3 regions of the Alteromonas sp. 009811495 genome follow, and region 1 is predicted to be linked to each of the others. Evidence: predicted binding sites of a transcription regulator. Region 1 holds the regulator's gene; each other region holds the start of a gene.

Evidence for each region. Region 1 encodes FNR, which switches genes on or off when oxygen is low (the NO sensors DNR and NnrR bind a similar motif). Its sites were predicted from a motif close to TTGATCTAGATCAA; they were not measured.
Region 2: the regulator FNR is predicted to act here: its motif matches at 1,675-1,688, upstream of OZ660_RS07325 (acetate kinase).
Region 3: the regulator FNR is predicted to act here: its motif matches at 2,497-2,510, upstream of OZ660_RS18350 (cytochrome ubiquinol oxidase subunit I).

What each region holds. Positions count from the first base shown of each region.
Region 1 covers NZ_CP113972.1:2,110,436-2,115,552, forward strand. The annotation lists gene OZ660_RS09735 (patatin-like phospholipase family protein) at 1-814, opposite strand, end outside; gene ttcA (tRNA 2-thiocytidine(32) synthetase TtcA) at 815-1,768, opposite strand; gene uspE (universal stress protein UspE) at 1,932-2,855, opposite strand; gene fnr (fumarate/nitrate reduction transcriptional regulator Fnr) at 3,026-3,766, opposite strand; gene OZ660_RS09755 (sulfite exporter TauE/SafE family protein) at 3,818-4,477, opposite strand; gene ccoS (cbb3-type cytochrome oxidase assembly protein CcoS) at 4,464-4,742, opposite strand; gene OZ660_RS09765 (heavy metal translocating P-type ATPase) at 4,744-5,117, opposite strand, start outside.
Region 2 covers NZ_CP113972.1:1,613,211-1,618,327, forward strand. The annotation lists gene OZ660_RS07320 (tetratricopeptide repeat-containing diguanylate cyclase) at 1-1,503, opposite strand, end outside; gene OZ660_RS07325 (acetate kinase) at 1,718-2,899, shown strand; gene pta (phosphate acetyltransferase) at 2,953-5,094, shown strand.
Region 3 covers NZ_CP113972.1:4,092,012-4,097,128, forward strand. The annotation lists gene cydB (cytochrome d ubiquinol oxidase subunit II) at 1-692, opposite strand, end outside; gene OZ660_RS18350 (cytochrome ubiquinol oxidase subunit I) at 689-2,284, opposite strand; gene OZ660_RS18355 (Tll0287-like domain-containing protein) at 2,585-3,238, opposite strand; gene OZ660_RS18360 (sigma-54 interaction domain-containing protein) at 3,409-4,779, shown strand; gene OZ660_RS18365 (hypothetical protein) at 4,868-5,117, shown strand, end outside.

The sequences.
Region 1 (5,117 bases):
GGATATCAAGTGAGCTACTCATCACACTCATGATACCTGGTGGGTTACTTTTCTTTGCTTTTGCGGGCACTTCAGTCACTTCTTCTTCAATTTTTTCGATAACTTCTGAAGCAATTGATTCATCGGTGACAACAGTTGGCTCTTTTTCTTCTTGCTTACTATCCGGGGAAAACCATTGCTTCAACACATTTTGACTTTTAGTAAAAAAGTCTTCAGTTTTACGTTGATTTTCTTCATGATCATGACGTAACTTTTCAATCATTAACGGACGAAAATCTGCATTGAGGTTTACCGCAATAACAAAATCCGCACCTAACTGTCGGCACAGATTGACAGGAACTGGATTCACAACAGCGCCGTCAACAAGCCAGCGATCGCCATGCGCAACGGGCGCAAACAGGGCGGGAATTGCACATGAAGCCTGAATTGTGTCGCCAATGGGACCAGAGTTAAACACGACTTCGCGGCCCGAATACAAATCGGTTGCGACCGCGGCGAAAGGTTTTAGCATATCTTCGTAGTTCTCAACACAAAACTCGTTAGACAGCTTATCAAACACCTTTTGACCGCTGGCAATTCCACCACGTCGAAGGCCTACACCCATTAGCGCCAACACCTGCCAGTCACTTAACGAGCACGCCCATTCTTGTAACTCATCCAATTTTCCACTTGCGTAGGCAGCACCGACGTATGCGCCAATAGAGCAACCTGCAACGACATCTATCTTAACACCGAGTTTTTCCAGTGCTTTTATAATACCGATATGGGTCCAGCCTCTTGCTGCACCAGCACCTAACGCAAGTCCTATTTTCATTTATCGCGGTTCCATTATATTGACTACTTCGATAGTGTTGTCATTATCTAGTGCGCTCTCATCTGCACTTGTATTAAAAGAGGGTTGATCAAAACCGATATCGCCACCTTCTACCGGGCCATCTTGTGTGGTAATTGATTTAAAATCGTATAAATTGCTGTCTACCAAGTGTGAAGGTGCCACGTTTTGCAGCGCCCGGAACATAGATTCGATACGACCTGGAAAGCGACGATTCCAATCTTGCAACATGGCTTTAATATTCTGGCGCTGTAGGTTCTCTTGTGAACCGCATAGGTTACACGGAATGATAGGAAACTCTGCTGCCTGAGAATATTTTTCGATATCTTTTTCAGTGCAATAGGCTAGTGGGCGAATAACAATGTGTTCACCGTTGTCGCTAACAAGCTTTGGTGGCATCGATTTTAGTTTACCGCCATGAAACATATTTAAAAAGAAGGTTTCTAGCATGTCATCACGGTGATGGCCTAGTGCAATTTTAGTTGCTCCTAATTCTTTCGCAGTGCGATACAAAATACCGCGACGCAAACGGGAGCAAAGAGAGCAGGTTGTTTTACCTTCAGGAATTTTATCTTTAACAATTGAATAGGTGTCTTCTTCGACGATTTTGTAATCGACACCAATGCTATCTAGATACTCAGGTAAAATATGCTCCGGAAAACCGGGCTGTTTCTGGTCTAGGTTTACGGCAACAATGTCAAAGTGAATAGGCGCAATTTTCTTTAAAAATAAAAGAATGTCGAGCATGGTGTAACTGTCTTTACCGCCTGATAAGCACACCATTACCTTGTCATTATTTTCAATCATTCCAAAATCGCCAATGGCTTTACCCACATTTCGGCGAAGGCGTTTTTGAAGTTTGTTGAAGTTGTACTTTTGCTTACTTTGCGTCGCATTTAAAGGCGCCGCATCAGCACCATTTGTGCCTAGACTCATAATTAACTAGCTTGGTTTGTAATAAAAGGCACATTATACAATAAAGCACCTTTTCGAAACCATGCCTGCGCGCGTTAATTTATTCGCTATTGTTTACTCAGAGCACTTGTTCGTTCAGAGCTCTTGTTCGGTTAGCATATTGACATCCTACTTTGCACAGTACTTAGTTTGCCAACGGTGATATAAAACCGTCGGGCTTGAGTGCCAACACATCGCAGTTCAGTTCATCGATAACATGTTCTGCAGTATTACCAATCAAAGCGGCTGAAATGCCAACTCTGCCAACTGTGCCGATGATAACGAGTTCTGCGTCAATGTCTTTTGCAACCATGGGGATAACCTTTTCTGGTAATCCTTCTTTAACTACGCATTTATTATCAGGTACACCATATTTAAGTGCGTGGGCGCGCATTTCTTTCTGGTGGTGCTGCTTAACCGCATCATGATAAGTGTCAGGGTCGAACTCAGGGACTTCAATAGCAATATTTAGCGGTGTTGAAGGGTAGCTGTTAACAAGATTGACATTCCCTTTTAAAAGCGACGCATAGTCGTTGGCAATAACGGTAATTTTATCATTGAGCGCGGCATGTTCGTCGTCTTCAGTACCTACGTTTACAGCAGCAATAATTTCGCCACCTTCTGGCCAATCGTGCTCTTTTACCAATAATACTGGACGAGGGCATTTACGCATCAGGTGCCAGTCTGTGGGCGTAAATATAACGGATGCCAAGTCATCATGTTTCTTAGTTGCTTTAACCACTAAATCGATTTGATTGTCCAAGGCATAATGAATAATTGATTCATAGGCGCGATTATTCCATTCAACAACAATATCAGTTTCTCCATAGCCTTGCTTGTGAAGCTCTCCTGATAGCCATTTGGCGTGTTCGTTAGTGACAGCGTCGCGCATTGACTCTCTTTCATCAGGGCTAAGCATAGTGGTCATGTCATAAGAGAGATCGTATACCACCATCATGGCTGTTACTGAAGCGCCCAATTTTGACGCTAATTCGTAGGCCCTGCTTAAGGCAGGTTGTGTGTCTCGCTCGGCATCAACAACAGCAAGGATGCGTTTGTACTCAATCATAACTACCCCTTATAAACAAAAGCTTAGTATTTAGTTTTATAAATACGTTGGACGCTTAAGGTAAGTGTAAACGACAATACTAAAAACGTTAGTTGTTTTAGATCAATAAATAAAAAAGGCGCAAACAAAGCGCCAATCTTAATCTTGTTACCAGTTGCTGATTAGGGTTCCTAACCGTTACACACAACGCTGGGACCGTTAAGTGCTTCTAGTTTTGTACTAAGCCTATCAAAATCTAAAATAGTAATAAGCTTGCCATCTACCTTGATAATACCGTCTTTTTGGAAGCGACTTAACAGGCGACTTATCGTTTCGATGGTCAAACCTAAATAGTTACCTATTTCGTTACGAGTCATCGTTAAGTGAAACTCTCTGTGTGAAAAACCACGTTCCTCAAAACGTTGAGACAAATGCGAGATGAAATATAAGAGACGCTCTTCGGCTGTGCGTTTGTTTAACAGCATAATCATATCGTGATCTTGCTTAATTTCCGCACTCATGAAGCTCATAATCTGGTGACGAAGTTTTGGAAATTGTACTGACATTTCATCTAACGTTTCGTAGGGGAGTTCGCACACCATTGCAGTTTCAAGAGCCTGCGTGTAGCTTTGATGCTGATTTTCACGTAGTGCATCAAAGCCTATGATATCGCCGGGAAAGTGAAAACCTGTTATCTGCTCTTCACCTTCTTTGTTTGTAACAAAAGACTTGAAAGAGCCTGTGCGAACAGCAAAGAGTGAACGAAAGGTATCGCCAGTTTGGATAAGCGTATCGCCCTTGTGGAGTGGCTTTTTACGCTCAATGATGTCATCAAGAGACTCAATTTCTGTCTTATTCAATGCCACTGGTAGACATAAATGACTGAAACTGCAGTTTTGACAATGTATAGAGAATTGGCTTCCTTTGCTCATAAATGCTAACTCACAAATTACAGGGTTTACTTTGTTATGATACCGCAAGATTTAGGCGATTGCGCGATAAATCAGATAAACAGCATATATAGCCATTATGCTCGCGATCCCTTGTCTAACCAATGTGTTTTTAAATCCAGAGATCAACCATTGACTCCCCAAGCTTGTCGCAATCAGTGTAGGCAAGGTGCCTAATCCAAAGAAGAACATAATTGCGCTACCTTGCAAGGCACTGCCAGAAGCCAATGACCATGTTAAAGTTGAATAGACTAACCCGCACGGTAACCATCCCCAAATGAAGCCGTAGGGAAAGGCGCTCAGCGGCGTTCTAAATGGTAAAAAACGTTTAGAGTAAGGCTGTATTTTTTTAAATATCCCGTTGCCCAACCGTTCTAGTTTGGTTAAGCCTGTATACCACTGCCCGAGATAGCATGCCAACAGCAGCAGCATGATGCCGCTAATCAGTGAAAGTGCATAATTTGCGAGAGGAATATAATCTGCGGCAATTTTTCCAAAAAAACCAGTTATACCGCCTGCGATGGTATAACTGACAATGCGCCCAATATTATAAGTCAGGGTATAGGGGAAGGGTGAAACGCCTTTTGGGGTAACCATTCGTAGTGCGGTGACAATACCCCCACACATTCCTACACAGTGAACGCCGCCTGCGAGCCCAATGAGAAAGGCAGAGAAGTAATTAATGCCTTCCATGAGTCTCGTTTTCAGGTTGATTGACTGATGTTTTCGCTGTGTTCGTGTGTTTAGATAAGTGAGTTAATTCTTCTTTTTCTTGCAGTTTCTTACGTTGTTCTGCAAGTTGTTTTTCCTCTGGCGACAGATCATCATCAAACAAAATACTGTAGCCTTGACGATCGAGGTCTTCAAACTGATTGGACTTTACAGCCCAAAAGAAAATAACGATAGCGACGGCCACGATAATGATGGCGATGGGTATAAGGACGTAAATAATGCTCATGCTACTTACTCAATAGTCGGGTTGAGTTTGTCACCACAATAATAGAACTTAGTGACATGCCTACCACAGCCATCCAAGGTGAAAGCAAACCAGATACAGCAAATGGTAGAATCAGAATGTTGTAACCTACAGACCAGCCAATATTTTGCCTAATTTTTTGTTTTACTTGCTTGGCGGTGGTAATTAACTCTGGAACAGAAAGTAATTGATCGCCAAGTAAGATAACATCGGCGGCGGTTTTTGCTACATCCGTTGCATTACCCACCGCTATAGCAACATCGGCGCTTGCTAATACTGGTGCATCATTAATACCATCTCCCATCATCATCACTTTTTTTCCGCTGGCTTGCATTGCCTGTACTTCGTGAAACTTAT
Region 2 (5,117 bases), 500 kb from region 1:
GTCGTTTATATGTTTAAAATAGTCGACATCTAATACGACAACCGACATTGAGGAATTGTTGAGTTTGGCCTCTTTAAAGCGCTTTTCGCCTTGTTCGAATGCCCAGCGACGGTTAAAGCATTTAGTAAGAAAGTCTGTATTCGCTGCTTTTCTATAATAATTTCTGCCTCGTAAAAGAAAATAAGCAGCAATGGATAGCGCTAGCGTAATGCAAATGAAGACATAAACGACCAGCGTATTGTAGCGTTCACGTGCTAACTGATTTTCTAGTTCGAGCTGAGTAACGGCTAACTGTTGCTGCAGTATTTGAGTTTCCATTCTATTGATGGTGGCATTATGGGTATAGGCCGTTAAAATGACCTGACCTTCAATGAGCTCATTTATGCTTTGTGCGTGAAAATGGTCTAATGCTAACGCTTTATCAACCACTTCAATGACATCGGGCGATTGCGCAAGCCCTGTTTGAAGTACATCAACTACAAATTTATAACGCGGTAAATTATCGAGGCTGTTGGCGACGTTATTAATGTACTGCTTCGCCAGTTCGAATTTCTTTAATTTAAAAGCGCTAATGCTAAGTTTGAAATACAACAGGTTGATGTAACCTGCCTCTACGGTGGTATCTTTTAGCGCAAGTGCCTTTTGAAATTGCTGATAAGCTTGTTCGATATAACCTTGTTTTTCATAAACGTTGCCTTGGCTTATATGGCTGAAGAACAAAAAGTCTTGATTGGCATTGGCTGCGTTGGCCATAGAAAACATGTTATTCACGTGTTGTTGTGCTTCGCCGAATTTTTCAAGCTGCAGTGCAAGGTCTGTGAGTGTAAAGCGCATATTGAAAGTACTTTCTGTGCTATTGATGCTCTCCCATGCAGCTAATGCTTTACCAATGTAGTGGTACGCGTCTTGATATAGTCCGTTGAGTTTGTAGATATTGCCTGTTGCGTTATAGATAAGCGCTTCTTGTGAAGGTGGAAACTGGTAAGTATCGTGTAGTGAAATGGCTTCCTGTAACAGTCCCATGCCTCTCGCAAAATCACGGGTGTCACTGGCGCAAAACGCCGCTGAAGTGAGAGCCTGTACTAGTTGTTCAGGGTCATTCACCACACGGGCAATCTCGAGTGCGCGGTATCTGTCAGGGCAGTACACCGCGGTATCGTTGGTAGCAACATATTGAAAATAAGACCGCTCTAATAGACTGTGAACCAAGTGTTTACTTTCAGGCTGCGACGTTAAAATGTCGATAGAAGCGGTTAGATGTACTTGCGCCTCTTCCAGCATTGCCATCTCGCCATAGGTCGTCCCTAAAAGTTGCTGAAAGACACCTTGATGCAGAGACGTCCACTGCTTACTTATCGTTTCATGTTGTTTTAGAAACTGTAGTTTCTGTTCATAGGGAATATCGCTTTCAAAATAGTCAGAAACATCTTCAAAAGTGGTTTCTTGAGCAAGACTGTTGGTGCTTATAGCTATGAAAAAGAAAACGATGAGGACAACTCGCATTGCTGATTTTACCTTTTTTACTCGCCATTAGCGTCTTAACCATGAAAGCAACGGCGAAGTCATTATTCATAAATAAAGTCAAAGACCTTAGCAAAAACAAGTGTATGCGATAATTTTTATAGAATATTTAGCATAACGTTAACCAACGCTGCTGATTATAAATGCTACAATTTGATCTGACTCGATATCTCAACAATTTTACTTAAAAAGCCAAATGAAAAAAGAAGTTATTGTATTGAATTGCGGCAGCTCATCGGTGAAGTTTGCCATTTTAGATGCTGATACTGGCGTAGCAGGGTTATCTGGCATTGCAGAAAGTCTAGGTAACAGTGACGCTAGTTTGTCATATAAGCTTAATGGTGAAAAATCTAAACAGCGCTTAGGTGAAAATGCAGGCCACACAGAAGCACTTAATGCCATTCAAGGGGTCATTGCAAAAACCGGTGTGCAGCCTATTGCAATTGGACATCGCGTGGTTCACGGTGGTGAAAAATTCAAACAAGCCGCCTTGGTGAATGAAGACGTTCTTTCGGCCATTGAAGCCTATGCCAGCATGGCGCCACTGCACAATATGGCCAATCTTAAAGGCATAGTCACAGCCCAAATGGCTTATCCAGACTTACCGCATGTTGCAGTATTTGATACTTCTTTCTTTCAAAGTATGCCGCAAAAGGCTTTTATTTACGCACTGCCCATTGAATTGTATAAAGAACATGGCATCAGACGTTATGGATTCCACGGCACCAGTCACAAATTTATTCTAGATAGCACTGCTGGTTTGCTCAATAAGCCTGTGTCACAAACCAGTATTATCAGCGCTCACTTGGGCAACGGATGCAGTGTATCTGCTATTGAGCAGGGTGAAGCGGTTGATACTAGCCTAGGTTTTACGCCACTTGAAGGGCTAGTTATGGGAACACGTTGTGGTGACCTCGACCCTTCATTACCGGGTACGTTACAGAAAAAGCTTGGCAAAACGGCTGACGAAATTAATGACCTACTCAACAAGCAGTCTGGATTGCTTGGCATATCAGCGCTTAGCAATGATTGCAGAACGTTGGAAGATGAAGCGCTTAAAGGCCATGAAGGTGCGCAGCTTGCAATTGAGATTTTTTGTTATCGCCTTGCTAAATATATCTCTGGTTACATGGTCAGTGTTCCAAGTTTAGACGCCATTGTGTTTACGGGTGGCATCGGTGAAAACTCATCACTTATTCGCGAAACCACTATGGGCTATTTTAAACATTTTGGTATCACAGTTGATGAACAAAAGAACCTTGAGGCTCGATTTGGAAAAGGGGGAGAAATCTCCACGTCTTCATCTACTACATCAGTTTTTGTAGTGCCCACTAACGAAGAGTGGGTTATTGCCGCCGAAGCGGCTAAGTTCGCTTAATTTTTATCAAGAGAAACTGCCGTTATATACTAACGGCACGTACAGGAGTCGCTATGTCTCGCCGAATTATGTTGATCCCAGTAGGAACCAGTGTCGGTCTTACTACTGTCAGCATGGGTCTTGTTCGTGCTATCGAAGAGCAAGGTATTAAACTAAACTTTTTTAAACCTGTTGCGCAGCCGAGGAAAGGCGACAACGGGGAAGAGCGTTCCACTGCTATTATCGCGCACCACGCTAGCGTATCGCCGATTACTCCCTTCTCGCTAGACTATGTAGAGCGCATGATCAGTAACGATAATACTGACGAACTACTTGAAGAAATTATTGAACGCTTTGAAGATAACTCTGAGCAAGAAGCTGTCACTGTAATAGAAGGGTTGGTTACTACACGACATCACCCCTATGCTGAGCGCCTGAATTTGGAAATAAGTCGCGCGCTTGATGCCGATATTGTCTTTGTTGCAGTGCCGGGTAACGACTCGGTAACCGATCTTAATCATCGTCTTGAAATTGTAGTCGACACCTATGGCGGCCACAAAAGCCAAAAAGTGGTGGGATGTATTTTCAACAAGGTTAATGCGCCGTTCGATGAACATGGGCGACTTAGAGCCGACATTGGTGCTATAGAGGCACCTGAGCATGATGAAGCACGCACACAGGCACTTCGCGAACTTCCCATTTTTAAGAAAGGGTTGAGTTTACTAGGCACGATTGACTGGAGTGCTGATCTTGTTTCGCCTCGTGCAACTGATGTTGCAAAGCACTTAAATGCCACACTGTTAAATGAAGGTGACTTGGCTATTCGTCGCTTGAGTAGTGTAACCTTTTGTGCCCGTGAAATTCACAATATGACACATACTCTAAAGCCTGGCGCATTACTTGTGATGTCTGGTGATCGCGGCGATGTGTTTGTTTCGTGTTGTTTAGCGGCCTTAAATGGCACTAAGCTAGGTGCACTGCTTTTAACCGGCGGCTACGAGCCTGATGAAAACATTATGGCACTATGCAGCCAGGCGATGGAAACCGGCTTGCCGGTAATGCTGGTGAACACTAATACCTGGCAAACCGCACAAAATCTTCATGCGTTTAATCAAGAAGTCCCTGTTGATGATAGTCAGCGCATTGAAAAAGTGATGGTACATACGGCTGAAAGTTTAGATGCAAAATGGGTTACCTCACTGACGCAAAAAATATCGCGTCAGAAGAAACTATCGCCCTCAGCGTTCCGCTTTTATCTTACTAATCGTGCAAGACAGGTTAATAAGCGTATTGTGCTGCCAGAAGGAAATGAGCCACGCACCGTAGTTGCTGCGTCAATTTGTGCTAAACGTGGTTTGGCTCGTCCTGTCCTACTAGGTGATGAAACAGAAATTAGGCGCGTTGCAGAGCAACAAGGTGTAGTGTTGGGCGATGGTGTTGAAATTCTGTCACCCAGTGAGATTAAACAAGACTATATCTCTGGCTTGGTTGCGCTTCGCGGTCACAAAGGAGTTACGGAAGTCGTTGCCAAAGAGTTATTAGACGATAACGTAACGCTAGGCACAATGATGTTGCAGCAAAATCATGTGGATGGCTTGGTCTCTGGCGCTGTGAACACCACTGCAAATACCATAAGGCCTGCACTGCAGCTTATTAAAACCGCGGAAAACGCATCGTTAGTGTCATCGGTTTTCTTTATGTTATTGCCTGATCAGGTACTCGTTTACGGTGACTGTGCTATTAACCCTGATCCAGACGCTAAGCAGTTAGCAGATATTGCGATTCAGTCTGCGACTTCTGCTCAAATGTTTGGTATCGAGCCTCGTGTTGCAATGATTAGCTATAGTACGGGAACATCAGGTGCTGGTAGCGATGTAGAAAAAGTGCGTGAAGCGACAAGAATAGCGCAAGAATTACGTCCTGATTTGCTTATTGACGGCCCACTTCAGTACGATGCCGCTGCAATTGAAAGTGTTGGCAAGAGCAAAGCGCCTAATAGCCCGGTAGCTGGCAAGGCAAATGTGTTTGTATTTCCTGACCTTAACACCGGCAATACCACTTATAAGGCAGTACAGCGTAGTTTTGATTTGGTATGTATTGGGCCAATGCTTCAAGGGATGAGAAAGCCAGTAAACGACTTGAGTCGTGGCGCACTGGTGGACGATATCGTATTTACTATTGCTCTGACGGCAATCCAAGCGGCAGGCAGCCAATAGGCAGTAAAGGCTCAAGTAAAAAA
Region 3 (5,117 bases), 2.0 Mb from region 1:
ATGACGAAACCGTCTACACCGTAAGCTACCCATATACCGCCAACAACAAACAGTACAACACCCACCAAACTTAGCACCACCGATACGGCGCGAGCGCGAACCTCAATAAAGCCATCGGTTTTCATTTGCAGCCAGGTCGCACCATGGTTAAGCAAAATAGCAACTGACAGTAACCCGGTTAACAGCGCAAAGGGCGTAAGTAGGCCAAAGAATGAGCCCGTGTAGGTTGATTTAAGTGTAGTGTCTAACTCAAAAGGTACGCCAAGCAGCAGGTTCCCAAAGGCCACACCAAAGATAAGCGACGGGATAATGCCACCCGCAAACAGCGCCCAGTCCCAAGCCTTACGCCACTGAGGGTTAGGCAATTTGCTGCGATAGTCAAAACCAATTGGGCGCATCCAAAGTGCAATTAACGTTAGCGCCAATGCCAAGTAAAAGCCCGAGAACGCTGTGGCGTAAATCATCGGCCACGCAGCAAAAATAGCTCCACCTGCGGTAATAAACCATACTTGATTTCCATCCCAGTGGGGCCCTACCGTATTAATCATCACACGGCGTTCTTTGTCGTTTTTTCCAATTAGTGTAAGTAAAGCACCAACGCCCAGATCAAAGCCATCTGTAACAGCAAAACCGATTAGTAGCACACCTACCAAACACCACCAAATTACGCGTAGCAGTTCATAATCAATCATGCGTTTGCTCCTTGTCCGTCTTTACCAAGATAATTGTCATCAATAAGGTCAAGTTCGCTTTCAGTGGGGTTAGCTGAGGGAGGAACTGGCCCTTTTTTGGCAAACTTTTTCATCAGATAGAAGCCAATAATGAACATCACGGTGTAGAACGCTGAATAAGCTACCAGAGTAATCACTACGTCACTTACGGCTAAGTTAGAAACTGAAGCGTGCACTGGCAGGACTTCTGCGATAGACCAAGGCTGGCGACCATATTCTGCGACAAACCAACCAGCCTCACTGGCCACCCAAGGTAACGGTAAGCTAAATAGTGATGCTTTTAGTAACCACCGTGGCTTGGTTATTCTGTGCTTAGTGCTGTAATAGAACGCACATAAGAATAACGCTAGCATGATGAAACCTGATGCCACCATAAGACGGAAGCTCCAAAACAGTGGCGCAACCGGCGGAATGCTGTAATCCACAGCTTGTTTAAGTGCCGCGTCAGTGGGATTTGCCACATCTGTGGTGAAAGGTTCAAGCAGCATAGCGTAGCCCAAGCTGTCTTTGTGGGCTTCAAATGTGGCTCGCTCAGCTGCAGTGGCAGTGCCGTTGCGCACATCATCAAGTACTTCGTACGCTTTAATGCCTTCAAGTATGCGCATTTTATTTTCTTCTTTGAGCGCCTTAATGCCCTTCACTTCTTCTGTTAAAGAGCGGGTTGCAATGATCCCCATTGCCCATGGAATTTGAAGCGCATATTCGGTTTTTTCTTCTTCGTCATTGGGAATACCAAAAACAGTAAACGGTGCGGGCGCTGGATGGGTATCGTATTCAGCCTCAACCGCTGCCAGTTTTACTTTTTGAACGTCACCCAATTCGTAACCGCTCTCATCACCCAACACAATAACAGATAACGTTGCCGCTAAACCGAAGCTTGCCGCAATAGCGAACGAACGACGGGCAAAGGCGATATGTTTATGATTTAACAGATAGTAACTTGAAATCGCCAACACAAAGATAGCGCCTGTGACATACCCTGCTGACACCGTATGTACAAATTTAACTTGGGCAACTGGGTTAAAGATGACCTCAGCGAAGCTTGTCATTTCCATACGCATGGCTTCAAAGTTGAACTCAGCGCCTACTGGATATTGCATCCATCCGTTTGCAATTAAGATCCATAACGCCGAAAAGTTAGAACCAATTGCCACTAGCCATGTGGTAGCTAAGTGTTTTTCCTTCGACATTTTGTCCCAACCGAAGAAAAACAGACCAACAAACGTAGATTCTAGGAAGAACGCCATAAGGCCTTCTATGGCAAGCGGTGCACCAAAAATATCGCCAACATAATGAGAATAATATGACCAGTTCATACCAAACTGGAATTCCATGGTTAAGCCAGTAGCAACACCAATGGCAAAGTTAATACCAAACAGCTTTCCCCAAAATTGGGTCATCTGCTTGTAGACTTCCTTACCGGTCATTACATAAACCGATTCCATAATGGCCAGCAGGAAACTTAACCCCAACGTGAGGGGGACAAATATAAAGTGGAACATTGCGGTTAACGCAAATTGCCACCGCGATAGTTCTATTAACGTATCGCTCATGGGCGCTCTCCCTTGTATCTTAAAGGCGGCGTAAACGCCTGACAGTAAACAATAATATTCAAACCAACGGTAAACCTTGGCTAATACCAAACGCTTTCAGCAGGATTAATGCCAAGCGTATTGGGCGTATAGAAACCACAAGGGATACCGGCAAACAGCAGAGATTTCTTACTGTGCGAGCAGAATTATTTCATGGCGAAAAGTTGTTCACTTTGATCCAACGCAAGAGAATGGCCCAATAGCTTTGCCATTTTTGACACCTAAAAGACAAAAATGACAAAAAAAGGGAGCGTAATAGGATCACTGAGGGGAATAGGTAAGCGTAAATGCGCCTCGCAACTCACCTAGTGTAAAACCCGTAGCTTGGTCATGGGGGTAGTGTTTATCTATGCGAGCTTTAACCGATGGCGCAACAGTTTCACCGTGACAGGCCATACAAACTTGCTGTGTTGGTATAGCCCTCATGTAGCGAAATTCGCCCGTTATTTCATTGTACTGCGTCGCTTCCTGTGGCGCGGTAGCGGGGGCTTTCTCATTCTGTTGCAGCTGCTCGTTGAGTACTTGGGCAAACACTTCAAGCTGCTCACGCTCCCAGTCGTCGGGTGTGTTATTGGGGTTTCGGACTTTCAAGGCCGTGCGTCTAACCGTCCAACCGTTGTTACTCAAATCAAGTGCAATCGGCTCTGCCGCAATATGGCATTCATCAACTCCCGCTTCCAAACCACCACTTTTAATTGCCTGCTGCAAGCGGCGTTTAAGTGCACTTCCTAACGACTTGGTATTCTTTCTCGCCTCTTCAATTAGCGTATTTTCTATTAACGTACTATCACTAGGTTTATCCATAATTTGCTGGGCGTGCAAAAGTTTACCTAACAAACATGATGGCAGGGTCAATGAAGCCAAAAGCATAAACCTATTAAAGTGTTTTCGATTTGCCTTGTATGTAAAAGCCATATTGGTTCCTTACTCATTTAAATGCGCGACACTTTTTTCTATATGCGTTTCTGCATGCGCGCTTAAGTTGCGATTTTCTGCATTCTTTCTTACTTTCTAAAACACGGTGTAACACTTTCTATGCCACTGTGATAGTTTAATAAAGATTTTCTTATATATAGGAAAGCAGGATGAATATTTCCATCGTGCAAGCCATGATTGACGCAATCGATAAACCCGCCATTTTTATCAATCAGAGCTATATTATTGAAGCTGTCAATAAACCCTATCGCGACACTTACCCTGTAGATATAAAGCTTGGCTATAGCACTTGCTTCAGCGTTTCCCATCGCAATACAAAGCCTTGTGATCAATGCGGCGAGCAATGCCCCATAAAGGTCTGCCAAGATACTAAACGCCCCGCTAGCGTGGTGCATGTTCACGCCACAAATGAGGGGCAAAGCTATTGCGATATTCTCATGCGTCCTATCTATGACAGCACAGGTAGCTTACTGGGCTATCTTGAAATATTAGACAAGCTGTCATTTGCATCAAATCGTCCCGCACCTGGGAAGATGGTCGGCGAGTCAAACGCATTTAAAATTATGCTTAACAAAATAAATCGTGCAGCCAGTGCAGATATTGCCGTGTTGCTTCACGGTGAGACTGGCACAGGAAAGGAGCTCGTATCCCGGGCACTTCATGACACAAGCGCTCGGGCTGAAAAACCTTTTGTGGTTATTGAGTGCACAGGCTTAACAGACAGCCTGTTTGAAAGCGAGTTGTTCGGCTATGAAAAAGGGGCATTTACTGGCGCAACAAATAACAAAAAGGGGTTAGTAGAGGCAGCAGAAGGCGGCACCTTGTTTTTTGACGAGATAGGTGATGTACCGCTAAGTATGCAAGTAAAGCTATTGCGTTTATTCGAAACCCAGACCTACCGGCCAGTCGGTAGCGTTAACGTAAAACAAGCTAATTTTCGTTTGGTATGCGCCACCCACAAAAACCTTAAGGGCATGGTGCAGCAAGGTACGTTTAGACAAGACCTCTACTACCGCATCGCCGGCTTTCCCATTACGCTACCTGCATTGCGCGAACGACAAGGCGATATAGAACTCCTTGCCAATCATATTCTGGCGGCACTTTCACAACGTCACCCGCCCTACACTAGTCGTTTTTCCACGAAGCGGTTCGACAAGGCTGCACTCGCAAAATTAAAAACGTACTCATTCCCGGGAAATATCCGAGAGCTGAAAAACATTATAGAGCAGGCAACTTTACTGGCAGACGACAGTGTTATCCACGAAAAAGATTTGCCAGATTTACTGTTTGAGAAACAGGACATGTCAGATAGCGACGTAAGCCAACAAATGCCCGTTCATTCACCACTGCTAACGCTTGATGAGCAAGAGTCAAAGTATATCAGCGATGCCTATTACCGATACCAAGGCGATATCGCAGGGCTTGCTAACGCACTGGATGTAAGTGCTCGCACGCTCTATCGGAAATTACAAAAGGCTGGTGTTAAAGTTAAAGCCCCAACTTTGAAGGGGCCTTTGTAAAAGGCTTCGCATTACCTAATTTTTTCGCTGGCATTTTACTTCAGGCTGACACTATTATGAAAAAGCGCTTATTTTTTTACGGGTACCAATGCTAACTCGATATACCATCACCACCCTACTTTGCCTTACTCTGCTTATGCAAAATGCATTGGCATTGGGCCTTGCCGCGTTTTCTATGCAGCAAGCACAGGCTTTTACCGGTGACGATATCGAGCTGATATGTACTGGCAAAACGATGCGCTACATTTCGCTAAGCGCCACTGAGCTTGAGGGTGAGTTTGTTTTTATCAGCCCTGAATTACTCAAAGCCCCAGCACAAAGCGTAGATTGTACTAACG